DNA from 4 places in the Megalodesulfovibrio paquesii genome. Region 4 is predicted to be linked to each of the others. Evidence: predicted binding sites of a transcription regulator. Region 4 holds the regulator's gene; each other region holds the start of a gene.
What was found. Region 4 encodes sigma-54, which starts transcription at its own class of promoters, with help from an activator protein. Its sites were predicted from a motif close to CTGGCACGGNNNNTGCTT; they were not measured.

Region 1 (3,189 bases), on a different contig from region 4:
ATTCACCATCAGCTTGCCGGCCGGCCTGGCACCATCAGGCGCCGCTGCAGCAGCGCATTCATGAACACACTGCTCATCGTCGACGACAACGAAGACATCCGCCAGCAGCTACGCTGGGGCCTGGGCCGCGAATCCTACAACATCCTTTTCGCGGAAAACGCCCAACAGGCTGTGGCCCTCTTTCGCCAGCATCAACCGCCAGTTGTCACCCTGGATCTTGGCCTGCCTCCGCACCAGGAAGACGCGCGGGAGGGCCTGCGCTGCCTGACGGAAATGCTCTCCCTGGGCATCTCGTCAAAGATCATTGTCATCACCGGCTTTGAAGATGCCGAACACGCCCGCATTGCTGTGGAATCCGGAGCGTATGATTTTTTCCGAAAACCAGTGGACCTTGGTGACTTGCGGGTCATGATCCGCCGGGCCTTTCAACTGCACCAGATCGAAAGCGAAAGCCGCGCCGAAGTCCACCCTCACCCGGTTGCCACACACCGCGTCGGGCTGGTGGGCAACTGCGCCGCCATGCGCCAGGTGTTTTCCCTGGTGGACAAGGTCGCCGCCTCCGACGCACCAGTGCTCATTACCGGCGAATCTGGAACAGGCAAGGAACTGGTGGCCCGCGCCATACATGCCGGGAGCCATCGTCACAAAAATGAAATGATTTCTGTAAATTGTGGTGCCATTCCAGAAAACCTAGTCGAGTCTGAATTTTTTGGACACGAGAAAGGCGCCTTCACCGGTGCCAATGCCACGGTCCGCGGCAAGCTGGAATACGCGCACAACTCCACCCTGTTTCTGGATGAAATCGGCGAAATGCCCATCCAAATGCAGGTGAAGTTCCTCCGTTTTCTTCAGGAGATGGCCTTCATGCGCGTGGGCGGCCGCAAAACGCTCAACGTGAATGTGCGCATCGTGGCAGCCACCAATGCCGACGTGAAACAGCAAATCGCCGAGGCAAGATTCCGGGAAGATTTATACTACCGCCTGGGCGTTGTTTCCGTGCACATGCCTCCCCTGCGACAGCGCGGAGAAGACATTCTTGAACTGGCCCGGCATTTTCTGGAGAAATATGGGAGCGATGCCAGCAAGCCGCGCCTGAGCCTGGCGCCGGAAACAGAAAAACTCATCACCGCCTACCCCTGGCCCGGCAATGTCCGCGAGCTGGAAAACTGCATCCGCAGGGCCTGCATCCTGACGCGCAGCGCCAGGCTGACCCCGGCAGACCTGGACCTGCCCGACACCGCCGCCCCCCAGGCGCTGGAGCTGGAAGCCAAAACCTTGCGTGAGGCACGCTCCATCGTCGAACGCAAGATGATCGAAGACGCCCTCAGGCGGCACGACGGCAACATTCAGCGCACCGCGGACGCCCTGGGCATCAGCCGCCCCACATTGTACGACCTCATGCGCAAACACGGCGTTTCCGCCTGATCCTGCCTGCCGGGAACATTGTAAAGATTCCCGACAGCTCGGATGCCGTATCTTACAGTCTGCGCAGCGCCCTTGCCAGTTTTTTATTCATTTCAGTCGTAAAATAAGCTGGTTATATATCACAACCATCTTCTCATCGCAGGCATGAATCCTGCTATGTGGTATTGTTACTCATACATGCGAGGGGTTCCTATGCATACTTTCTTTGCGACATTGATGCTGTCTTTGGCACTGCTTCAAGCCTCGGTTGCCTGGGCTGAAGTGGTCACTTTTGGGGACACCGCCAACTACTTCGGCCAGGGCTCAAGCTATGAATTGAGCAATGGGCAGACCTGGGGCGGCGTGCCATCCTTGGCTTCACAGGATCAGAACGGCATTCCGAACCTCCTGGGTGGCACCTTCACCTTTGAGGGGGATTCCCTTTCCAGCATTTCGGTAGACCTGACAGTCTCCGGCATGAGCCTCTCCAGTGCAAACTATTGGTGGTCCCTGATTGAACCGGGCGACTGGTTCTTTGACCTGGACCAGGATGGTTTCTGGGACATCGTCTTCCACAACGACGCCCTTGGCGCACGAGATCCAGGCACCTATTCCAGTACCTGGACGGCATATAGCGTGCACCTGGCCGTTTTTCGTGATGATGACTATGCCTCGACCCGCCTTCCAAGTTACTATGAGAAATCCTACTCCACTGTGAGTTCCGATCCGCGGCCCAATCAGCCCATTGGGGTCAAGGACAGCTACCTCACCACGCCCTACCTCGACGCGAATGGCGTTGCTGTTACCGCCAGCTTCGACGGGTGGGTGGATAGTTTCACCAAGGACAATCGCTCCACAACGCTCACCTGGGACATCACCGGCGACCTTGACTTTCATGCGTTGGCAGGTGGTAGCGATACCTTCACTTACTATTTCACTGTCAGCTGCGCCAATGATGTGCTGTATGGCGAAAATGCCCCGGTCCCTTCACCCGAGCCAGCTACCATGCTCCTGACTGCCCTGGGGGCTCTGGCAGTGGCTGCAGGGAGAAAGCGCTGGGCCCGGCACAACGTCTGACCTACCCATGCCGACACCGGAGAAGTGCCATGGATGATGTTGCTGCAACGCTTGAGGAGATTTTTCGCAATGCCCCGTCTCTCTCCTCGATTGCGAGCAAATTCTCAGGAAAGGATGTGTGCGAACATATCATGCACACACTGCATTACAGCAGCATCCATGGCACCGACCCTTGCTTGATCCTGCTTTCTGCTTCGCGCCACCATAAGTCCTTGACGGACGTGCTTGGAAGAGAGCCTTCATTCATCGTCAGTCTATTAGACTACTGCACCAAAAAAGGCTTGCTCCCGAATACAATCACCAGCATTGATTCTGAAACCCTGCGGCAAATGGAAAAAAATGCCATTATTGATGATCTGACTGGATTATATAACAGACGCTACATCATGGAAGCACTTTCCAGAGAATACAACAGGGTACAGCACACAAATTCAACCATGTCCATTTTGATGGCAGACCTGGATCATTTCAAAGAATTCAACGATACATTCGGCCATGCCGCAGGAGATGAAGCCCTGCATCATGTTGCCGCTCTCTTGTTGCAGGGGTGCCGCCACATGGACCGAGTTGCTCGCTATGGCGGCGAGGAATTTCTCATCATGCTGCCCGACACCCGGGAACAGAAAGCACTTTTGGTTGCAGAGCGCATTCGTTCAATCATTGCCTCCCAGACATCCCTTTCCCGCCCCCTGACCCTGAGCATAGGCA
Region 2 (3,189 bases), on a different contig from region 4:
GGCCCTTTGTGATTGTGGATTGCGCCGCCCTGCCGGAAACGCTGGTGGAATCCATCCTCTTTGGCCACAAAAAGGGCGCCTTCACCGGAGCCGAGCGCGACCAGCTGGGCCTGGTGCTCCAGGCTGATGGCGGCACCTTGTTTCTGGATGAAATTGGCGAGATGCCCCTTTCCCTGCAGAAGGTCTTCCTCCGCGTGCTGCAGGAACGCACCGTGCGCTCCATTGGCGGCCGGGAAGAACGGCCCGTGGATTTTCGCCTGGTGGCAGCCACCAACCGGGATCTGGAAAAGATGGTCGGGGAAAGAACCTTCCGCAACGATCTGCTTTATCGCATCCAGTCCATTTCCATCCACCTGCCACCCCTGCGCGACCGTGTGCAGGACATCCGCCCCCTGGCCAACCACTTCATCGAACGCATCTGCGCCCGCAATGATTCCCCCCAGAAGGGCGCTTGTGCGGATTTTTTCGAGACCCTGGAAGCCTATCCCTGGCCTGGCAATGTCCGGGAACTGATCCACACCCTGGAGCACGCCCTGGCTGCGGCCCTGCTGGATTCCTATCTGCTGGCCCAGCATCTGCCGGCGGCACTGCGGGCCAAGGTGGCCCGCACCCGCGTGGCCCCCACCGTGTGCGAGGAGCCGGCCCTGGATGTGGAAACCGCCGGCTTCACCATGGCGGACATGCCCTCCATGCAACACTTCCGGGACGACGCCTGGAGCCGCATCGAACAGCGGTATCTGAAATATCTGATGACTGTGTGCGGCGGGAACATGAAGGAGGCCATCCGCCTTTCCGGCCTTTCGCAGTCGCGGTTCTATGCCCTGCTCAAAAAACACAATATCGCCACGCGCTGAATGCGCAGGCGGGAGGCGTGTCATGAAATTGATCGGTAGTGCCTGCGGCATGGTGCTGGTGTCGGTCCTGGCTGTCGCGTTTTCGGGACTTGCAGGCGCGTCTGCGGGATTTGCTGCCGCTCACTCCCCCCTGCAGGGCGTCCGGCAACTGCTGCTGGTGCGGGCAGCGGACTGGAACAGCACCACCGGCACGCTGCAGCGGTACACCCGGGCGCAGGACGCTGCCGCCTGGCAGGCCGTGGGGGCGGCCATTCCCGTGAGCCTCGGCCGTAACGGGCTGGGGTGGGGCAGGGGGCTGCACCCTGCAGCACTGCTTGCAGAGGCGGGACGATTGGGCGAGCCGGTCAAACAGGAAGGTGATGGCCGCGCCCCAACAGGCCTCTTTGCCCTGCCCGGCGCTTTTGCCGCCGATCCTGCCGATCTGGAAGATGCCTCCGCCACAGGCACGGCCATGCCGCTGCTGACGCCCACCGCCGACTTTGTCTGCGTGGATGACATCGCCTCCCGGCACTACAACACCATCCAGCCCCGTACCCTGGAGGGCAAGGACTGGCAAAGTGCCGAGGACATGCTTCGGCCAGACGGGTTGTATCGCTTCGGACTGTTCGCGGCCCACAATCAGAGCCCCGTGGACCCGGGTGCAGGCTCCTGCATCTTTCTGCATATCGCTCGCGGCCCAGGACAACCCACCGCAGGCTGCACGGCCATGGAAACCCAGGCCATCCAGTCGCTGCTGGCCTGGCTCCTCCCCGAAGCCCGCCCCGTGCTGGCCCAGTTTCCGGAAGCCGCCTATGCCCGTGTGCGTGCGGCGTGGGGCCTGCCATAGCCGCCAGTTGCCCGCGCGTTTATTCGCAACCCGGTACGGCCGCCGTCAGCTTGACGGCGGCCGTTTTCTTTTTAAGGCAATAATAGCAGATAGATAATTACAGAAATATCCGACTTTTCGCGCTGGCACGGGCTGTGCAATCTCTCCTGCGTCCCACAGACGAAAAGGAGACACAACCATGCGCGATGACATGATTTCCGGTTTGTTTGGCGCGTTGACATGCGAGAATCGCATGAACATCATCGCCAACAATTTGGCGAACGCCAACACCACCGGCTACAAGCCCGAGCGGCTGGCTTTTGAAGACGTGTTCGTGTCCTACGCCCACGATGAAATCCGCCAGCCTGTGCTGAGCGTCCGCGAGAAAGAGCTCTTCCCCAGGGCCACGAACCTTTCCAAGGTGCGCATTGCCGGCGTGCGGACAGACTTTTCCCAGGGCTCCCTGAAAAATAGCGACAACCCCCTGGATGTGGCCATCCAGGGAACCGGCTTCTTCAAGGTGCAGAGCGAGGAAGGCCTGCTCTATACCCGTAATGGCAACTTCCATACCACCGCCGACGGCACGCTGGTCAATTCCGATGGCTATGAAGTCCAGGGCGATGGCGGGGCCATCGTCATTCCGCCCAACACCCGCGTGGACATCAACGAACAGGGCATGGTCTACGCCGACGGCGACCTCGTGGGACAGCTGCAGGTGGTGGACGTGAACGACCCCGGCGGGTCCCTCGAAAAATACGGCCGCAACCTCTTCCGGCCCAAGCAGGACGGCGCGGGCGGCGTGGTTGAACAGCCTTCCGAAGATTCCGTGGTGGTGCAGGGGTTTCTGGAAATGGCCAACGTCAACATCGTCGAAGACATGGTCAACATGATTGAAACCCAGCGCGCCTTCGAGGCCTATGCCAAAGTGCTGACCACCTCCAACGAAACCTGCACCAAGAACATCACCAAAGTGGGCAAGTCCACCACGTAACTGATTTGATTGGTCAAACTGGCCCACACGCTTTCCCAGGAGGAAACACGCCATGATGCGTTCCCTTTGGACGTCCGCCACGGGCATGATCGCCCAGCAGCTCAACATTGACGTCATCTCCAACAACCTTGCCAACGTGAACACCACAGGCTTCAAAAAGAGCCGCGCCGAATTCGAAGACCTGCTCTACCAGGATCAGAAGATCGCCGGCACGGAAACCGAAGCCGGCAACCGCATACCCACCGGCATCCAGGTGGGCATGGGCGTGCGCCCCACCACGGTGCACAAGATCTTCTCCCAGGGCGACTATCAGAACACCGAGAACGCCCTGGATCTGGCCATCGAAGGCGATGGGTTCTTCCTCGTGGATGTCAATGGCGAGGATGCCTACACCCGCGCCGGCGCCTTCAAGCTGGACAACGAAGGCACCGTGGTCACGGCCAACGGCTATGTGCTGCAGCCGGAATTCACCGTGCCTGCGGAAACCGTGAATGTGGTCGTGACCCAGGACGGTACCATCTCCGCCCTGGACAAGAACG
Region 3 (3,189 bases), on a different contig from region 4:
GTCTTGCCCAGGGAGAGCTTGTCCAGATCCACGTGAGAAAGCTGCCCGTACTCGGGGAAGCGCAGGACGTCGAAGTAGACGGAGCGGAGTTTTTCGTAGGCCGCACCCTTGGAGAGGAGCTTTTCGGCGATTTCCAGGATGCGAGGCACGGCCTTGCTGGCCGGGAAGAACCCCAGGGCCCGGCAGCCCAGGGCCTCCGCCTGCCACGCGAAATGCTCCAGGCGCGATTCGCTGAGGGCCTCGCGGGAGAGGCCGGCGGCGCGGGCGGCGGCCAGGGTGCGGTCATCGAGGTCGGCCACGCCGGCAATGGCCGTGGCCTCCACGCCGCGGGCGCGCAGCAGGCGGGCCAGCACATCCAGGTGCACCATGCGCCGCCAGGGTTCAGGATCATCCATGACATCCGGCGCGTCCAGGGGCGGGGCCATGGTGAACAGTCCCAGCGGCTTGGGAGCGGATTCCAGATAGACCGGCTGGCCGGTCCGCCTGTCCTGCAGGTGCAGGCCGGCCCGGGGGCGGCTGGCAAAGAGCGGGGTGGAAAGGTAGCGCTCGCCGCTGTCGGGGAAGAGCACCACCACCAGGCCTTCGTCCAGCTCCTGGGCGACCTTGAGCGCGCCAACCATGGCCGCGCCGGAACTCATGCCCACCAGCAGACCTTCCTCGCGAGCCAGACGGCGGCACATTTCGAAACTTTCGTCATCCTCCACACGCAGGATGCGGTCAGGGATTTTTTTATCATAGATGCCCGGAGGGTAGGAGGCCTGCATGTTCTTCAGACCCTGGATGGCGTGGCCGGGCCGGGGCTCCAGGGCGATGACCTGGATGGCCGGATTGCATTCGTGCAGGCGCTTGGCCAGCCCCATCACCGTGCCGGAAGTGCCCAGGGTGGCGACCATGTGCGTCACCTGGCCCCCGGTCTGCTCCCAGACTTCCAGGCCCGTGCCTTCGTAATGGGCGGCGATGGAGGCGGGGTTGTTGAACTGGTCCATGAGCACGTAGGTTTCCGGGTGCTCGCGGGCCAGGCGGTAGGCTTCCTCGATGGCGCCATCGGTGGAAAGGTGGCCGGGGGTAAGCTGGATCTCGGCGCCGTAGGCGGCCACGATCATCTGGCGCTCGGCCGAGGCAGTCTCGGGCATGAGCAGGCGGAGCCTGTAGCCCTTGACGGCGCAGACCATGGCCAGACCCACGCCGGTGTTGCCCGAGGTGGCTTCGATGATGATCTTGTCCGGCCCGGCGTCTGGCCCGAGGAGCCCCTGGCGCTCTGCGGCTTCGATCATGGCCAGGGCCACACGGTCCTTGATGGAGCCACCGGGGTTGCGGGCTTCCAGTTTGGCCAGGATGGTCACGCCGGGCTTGTTGAAAATCCGGTTGATCCGCACAAGCGGCGTCTGGCCGACGGCGGTAAGCACGTTCTGATGGTGCATTGATTGAACTCGATTGGGCTGTTCGCGTGCTGGAGTACGTGGTTGCGATGGCACAGAGCATACGGCCGAACGGGGCAGCTGGCAAGGTAGTTGCAGTTTTCCTCGCACCTTGACCCTCTTGCGCCAGGCTTACGACAAGGGCCTGCAAAGGAACGCCGCATGGACATCGCCCCCTTTCTCGACACTAATTTGAAGACCCTGGCTGCGGTTTCCCCTGCCACTTTCTCCTGGCTGATGGCCACGCCCGATGCCCTGGAAGAGGTCGGCAAGCGATTTTTCATGCATCGGCCGGGGCTTGCGGATTGGCGGCTGGAAGACGGTGGCCCGCTTTACGGCGCCATGCCGCCGCATGCCTTTTACCGGGATTGGGCGCCAGGAAAGGATCTGGACAAGGAAGCCCGCGAGCGCCTGGCCCGTTCGGCCACCGTGATTGCCGGCTGCGGGTTGGGATACGGCGTCAATTTTTTGTTGGAACGGCTGCCCGCACCGCATCGCCTCGTGGTGGTGGAGCCCCGGCGGGAGCTGCTGCTGGCCATGCTCGGCTCAACGGACTATTCCATCTTCATCCGCCACAAGAAGCTGATCTTCACCCCCCCGACGCGCGAGGCGGTGGAAAAGACCCTGCAACAGCTGGACATGCAATTTCTCTTTGGCAAGATCGAGCTCAAGGTGGATGTGCCCTGCCGGCAAATCGGCCCTGAATACGCGCAGTTGGCCATCATGTTGCGGCAGATCCTGGAAGGTCTGGCCGTGGAGCTGACCACCATGCGCCTGCGGCAGGATATTATGGTGGGCAACGAACTTGCCAACTTTCAGACCGCCATGGGCCATGGCTCCATCAGCCGGCTGCAGGGCGCGGCCGCGGGCGTGCATGCGGTGATTCTCGGCGCGGGGCCGTCCCTGGCCATGGCCGCCCCGCAGCTGGCCGGACAGACGGACAACGCGCTCATGACCACGGCCCTGCAGACCCTGCCGGCCTTGCAGCGTCTTGGCCTCAGGCCGCATCTGTGCATGGCCATCGACTATTCCGCAGGCATGCGCGCCGTGTTCGATCGGCTCGATCCAGAGTTTGCCCGCGAGATCCCCCTGCTGTACTCCACCAAGATGCAGCCCGACGTGGTGGCGCGGTACCCTGGCCCCAAACTGCCAATCTGGACCCGCGGCGGGCTGGGGACGTTCATCCTGGCCGACCGCGAAATGGTGCTCCATGCCGGCGGCAACGTCAGCGTGGCCCTGTTCCGGCTGCTGTCCTGGTTTGGCGTCAAATCGGTGACCCTGGCCGGCCAGGATTTTGCCTGGAGGGAGGAGCAGTCTCACGTGGCCGGGCACCACGCCAACTGCGCCGCGGCCCACAACCGCGTGGCCCTCAAGGATGCCGACGGCGGGACCATCTGGTCCACCTTGTCCTATACCACCGCGTTGCACGATCTGGCTGCCGATATACAGCGTGGGGATATTCCCGTCCTGAACATTTACGGCGGCGGCGCGGTCATTGCCGGGGCGGAAGTCCTGACACCGGAAGCCTTGGCCCTGGAGGGGCTGCCACCCTCAGATCCCGGCAGCGTGGGGCGGTTCCTCACGGCCCTGGAACAGGCGCGCCGTCCCCTGCCCCGGCCGGTGTACGAGGCCCGGTCGGACCGCTGGGCATCCTCCCTGCGCGCGTTGCTCAAGCACTTGGAAAAATGCTTCAAAAAGGCGGCGCGGGAACAGCAGGCCATTGGTGAGGGTATTTCCAGACTGCATCAGTTCCTGCGGCAGGATCCGCTGT
Region 4 (3,189 bases):
TCCACGCCTTCCTTGCTGCGACCGACCACAAGGACAATCTTGTCCAGGTCCGCCAGCTTGCCGTGAGGGATGGCAATGCCGTCTCCGATGCCGGTGGTGCCCAGGTATTCGCGTTCCAAAAGCACCTGCAGGGCTTTTTTGGCATCAAAGCCGGGCATGGTCTCCGCCACGGGGGCGATGAGCTCCTGCAGCACAGCCGGCTTGGCCGTGGCGTGCAGGTCGGGCAGCACCAGCCGCGGGTCGAGGAATTCCTCCAGTTTCATACCGCTTGACCAAACTCCCTACATGCCGGGGTCGATGAGGCCGTAGTCGCCATTTTTGCGGCGGTACAGGACATTGACGCGGCTGGTTTCAGCATCCAGGAACACCAGGAACTGTTCCTGGGAGGTTTCGAGCTGCTCGGCAGCTTCTTCCACGTTCATGGGTTTGGGCTGGAAATGATCGGAATCGACGATGCTGCGCTCCCGGCCGCCAGAGGGCGTGGGCGTGAGCTGGAAGACTTCCGTGCGCACGGTGCGGCCATCGAGGGCCACATCGCCACCCTTGCGCTTGTCCTTGCCCTTTTCCCGGTGCTTGCGCATCTGGGCATCCAGTTTGTCCAGCACGAGGTCCACGGTCTGGTACATGTCCTCGCTGGATTCGGAGGCCGAGAGGTGCAGGCCGTCGCCCACAAGCTTCACTTCGGCCATGTGGCGCTGCTTTTCCACGCTCATGGCCACTTGCAGCTCCGCGGAGGCGTCGGTGCGTTCCAGAAATTTGGTGAGTTTTTCGAATCGGCGCTGGGCGTATTGCTTCAGGTGCTCGGACGGTTCGAAATTCTTGAAGGTAAAGGTAATCTGCATAGGCGCTCCCGTGAGGTGCGCCGCCGCGCCGCGTAATGCGTCGGGCGGGGTTTGTGGATCAGAACATTTCCCGTCGCTTGGAGGAGGAGGGAATGTCCAGGGCCATACGGTATTTGGCCACTGTACGGCGAGCGATGTTGACATGCAACGTGTCTTTGAGAATTTCTGCAATGCGCTCGTCAGAAAGCGGGGACTTGGGGTCCTCGGCGTCGATGTGCTTTTTGATAAGCGCTTTAACGCTTTCCGAGCCCACCTGGGTGCCGTCATCCAGCTCCAGGGCGCTGTTGAAGAAGAATTTCAACTCAAAGGTGCCGTGGGGGGTGGCCATGTATTTGCTGGTGGTGATGCGGGAGACCGTGGATTCGTGCATGCCGATATCTTCGGCGATGTCCTTGAGAATCAACGGCTTGAGCTGCGTCACTCCATGCTCGAAGAACTCGCGCTGGTGTTTGACCACGCTTTCCGCCACCTTGAAAAGCGTGCGCTGGCGTTGGTAGAGGCTCTTCATGAGCCACTGGGCCGAACGCATCTTTTCCTGCAGATAATCCCGCTCCTTATCACTGCCGCGGGAGGGCAGGTCGCCATAGGCGCTGGAGAGTTCCAGCCGGGGCAGGCCGTCCTCGTTCAGGAGCACCACCCATTCGTCGCCCAGTTTGTACACAAACACGTCCGGGCTGACGTAACTGGGTTCTCCCGAACCGAAACTGGCGCCGGGCATGGGATCCAGACCCTGGATCACCTCCAGGTACTCACGCAGCTCCTCAAGGGAAATCTTAAATTTGCGCGCCAGCGGCTTGTAGCGTTTCTTTTCCAGATCTTCCAGATGCTCGCGGACCAGCTCCACCAGGATGGGGTCGGTATCCATCTTGTAGAGCTCCAGCTGCAGGAGCAGGCATTCCTGCGGCGTACGGGCGGCCACACCCACGGGGTCCAGCCGCTGGACCTTGTGCAGCACGGCCTCCACCTCATCCACCGTGCCGCTGGTCATGGCGGCCAGCTCTTCAGCCGAGGCCTGCAGATAGCCCGAGGAACCGAGATTGCCGATGATGGCGTCGGCGATTTCCAGCTCACGCGGGGTGGCACCGGAAAGCCGCAGCTGCCACTCCAGGTGCCCTTCCAGGCTGTGGCTGGAGGTGAGCCGGGCCTCAAAGGAGAGGCCGTCTTCGGGGATTTCCACCTCGCGCTGGTTCATCTGCCGCGTGGTGGAGGCAAAATCCCCGATGTAATCCTCCCAGTCCGCACTTTTGAGCATGTCGCGCTCAGTCACGGCGTCGCGCTCCTGGCCGGCGGGACTGGCATCCTGAAAGGAGGGTTCGGGGGCGGTTTCCTGAAGGGACTCTTCCAGGAAGGGGTTTTCCAGCAATTCCTGCTGGACCGTCTCTAGCAGCTCGATCCGGGAGAGCTGCAACAGTTTAATGGCCTGCTGCAGCTGGGGAGTCATCACCAACTGCTGGCTCAGCTTGAGGGACTGTCTGAGTTCCAGGGCCATGTGTCCGTAGTGCTCCGTTCGCTAAAAAATTAACAAGATTGACAAGAAAATGCAGCTGTGTTTCGCAGGCTAACATCCTGGACGGGTTTGAGTAGTGCCACAGAAGCACGCCCCTTGCAAGACGTGGCGGCATGCAATGTTGATTCCAGCGGTGTCAAGCGGAAGTTTAATATTTTTCCCGTTGAATTTGCGCTGGTTGGTCTCTATTCAGACTTGGGGATGCAGAAAAGAGTTTACCGCTGCGCTGAGTTTGCCCTGGGCCTGAAGAATGAACCGGATGGCTTCCCGCGTGGCGGCGTGTCCGCCAGGGAGCCGGCTGGTCCAGAGGGCCAGGCGCCGGCATTCCGCCTGGGAGTTGGGCACGGTCATGGGCAAGCCCACTTTCTCCATGACCGCCAGATCCACCCAGTCATCCCCAAGAAACGCCGCCTGGGGCCAGCCCAGGCCATGCTTGTCCAGCATCAGCTGCAGGGCGCCCACCTTGTGGCGGTGGCCGGGTTGGTAATCCTCCACCCCGAGTTCCTTCATGCGGCGGGCCACCACAGGAGAATCCAGCCCGCTGATGACCGCCACATGGAGCCCCTGGGCCTGGGCAGCCTTGATGCCCAGGCCATCCTGGGCATGGAAGAGCTTGTCCGCCGGGCCGGCTTCCTTGTACAGAAGCCGGCCATCGGTCAGCACGCCGTCCACGTCCAGTACCAGCAAGCGCACATGACGCGCCGCGCCCAACGCCCGGGCGCGGCGGATGGCAGGATTGCCCCGGCCTGCGGGCAACGGGCGGCGGGGCGGCCTCACGCCTGGTTGCTCCTCGTGGCGATACTCCCCTGTAACACCTTGGCAGCCTTGATGAATTCGCGG

Region 1: ACYQ00_RS00360 (PEP-CTERM sorting domain-containing protein) is a predicted target of sigma-54. The motif match lies at 1,565-1,582, and genes of this name have one in related genera.
Region 2: flgF (flagellar basal-body rod protein FlgF) is a predicted target of sigma-54. The motif match lies at 1,803-1,820, and genes of this name have one in related genera.
Region 3: ACYQ00_RS01330 (motility associated factor glycosyltransferase family protein) is a predicted target of sigma-54. The motif match lies at 1,500-1,517, and genes of this name have one in related genera.

What each region holds. Positions count from the first base shown of each region.
Region 1 is NZ_BAAIGQ010000001.1:64,161-67,349, forward strand. It holds gene prsK (XrtA/PEP-CTERM system histidine kinase PrsK) at 1-64, shown strand, start outside; gene prsR (PEP-CTERM-box response regulator transcription factor) at 61-1,425, shown strand; gene ACYQ00_RS00360 (PEP-CTERM sorting domain-containing protein) at 1,618-2,481, shown strand; gene ACYQ00_RS00365 (diguanylate cyclase) at 2,511-3,189, shown strand, end outside.
Region 2 is NZ_BAAIGQ010000004.1:148,993-152,181, reverse strand. It holds gene ACYQ00_RS03410 (sigma-54-dependent transcriptional regulator) at 1-854, shown strand, start outside; gene ACYQ00_RS03405 (L,D-transpeptidase family protein) at 877-1,680, shown strand; gene flgF (flagellar basal-body rod protein FlgF) at 1,859-2,650, shown strand; gene flgG (flagellar basal-body rod protein FlgG) at 2,703-3,189, shown strand, end outside.
Region 3 is NZ_BAAIGQ010000001.1:294,238-297,426, reverse strand. It holds gene ACYQ00_RS01335 (cysteine synthase) at 1-1,421, opposite strand, end outside; gene ACYQ00_RS01330 (motility associated factor glycosyltransferase family protein) at 1,581-3,189, shown strand, end outside.
Region 4 is NZ_BAAIGQ010000005.1:1,006,992-1,010,180, reverse strand. It holds gene ACYQ00_RS11150 (PTS sugar transporter subunit IIA) at 1-263, opposite strand, end outside; gene hpf (ribosome hibernation-promoting factor, HPF/YfiA family) at 282-842, opposite strand; gene rpoN (RNA polymerase factor sigma-54) at 901-2,331, opposite strand; gene ACYQ00_RS11135 (KdsC family phosphatase) at 2,539-3,078, opposite strand; gene pyrG (CTP synthase) at 3,123-3,189, opposite strand, start outside.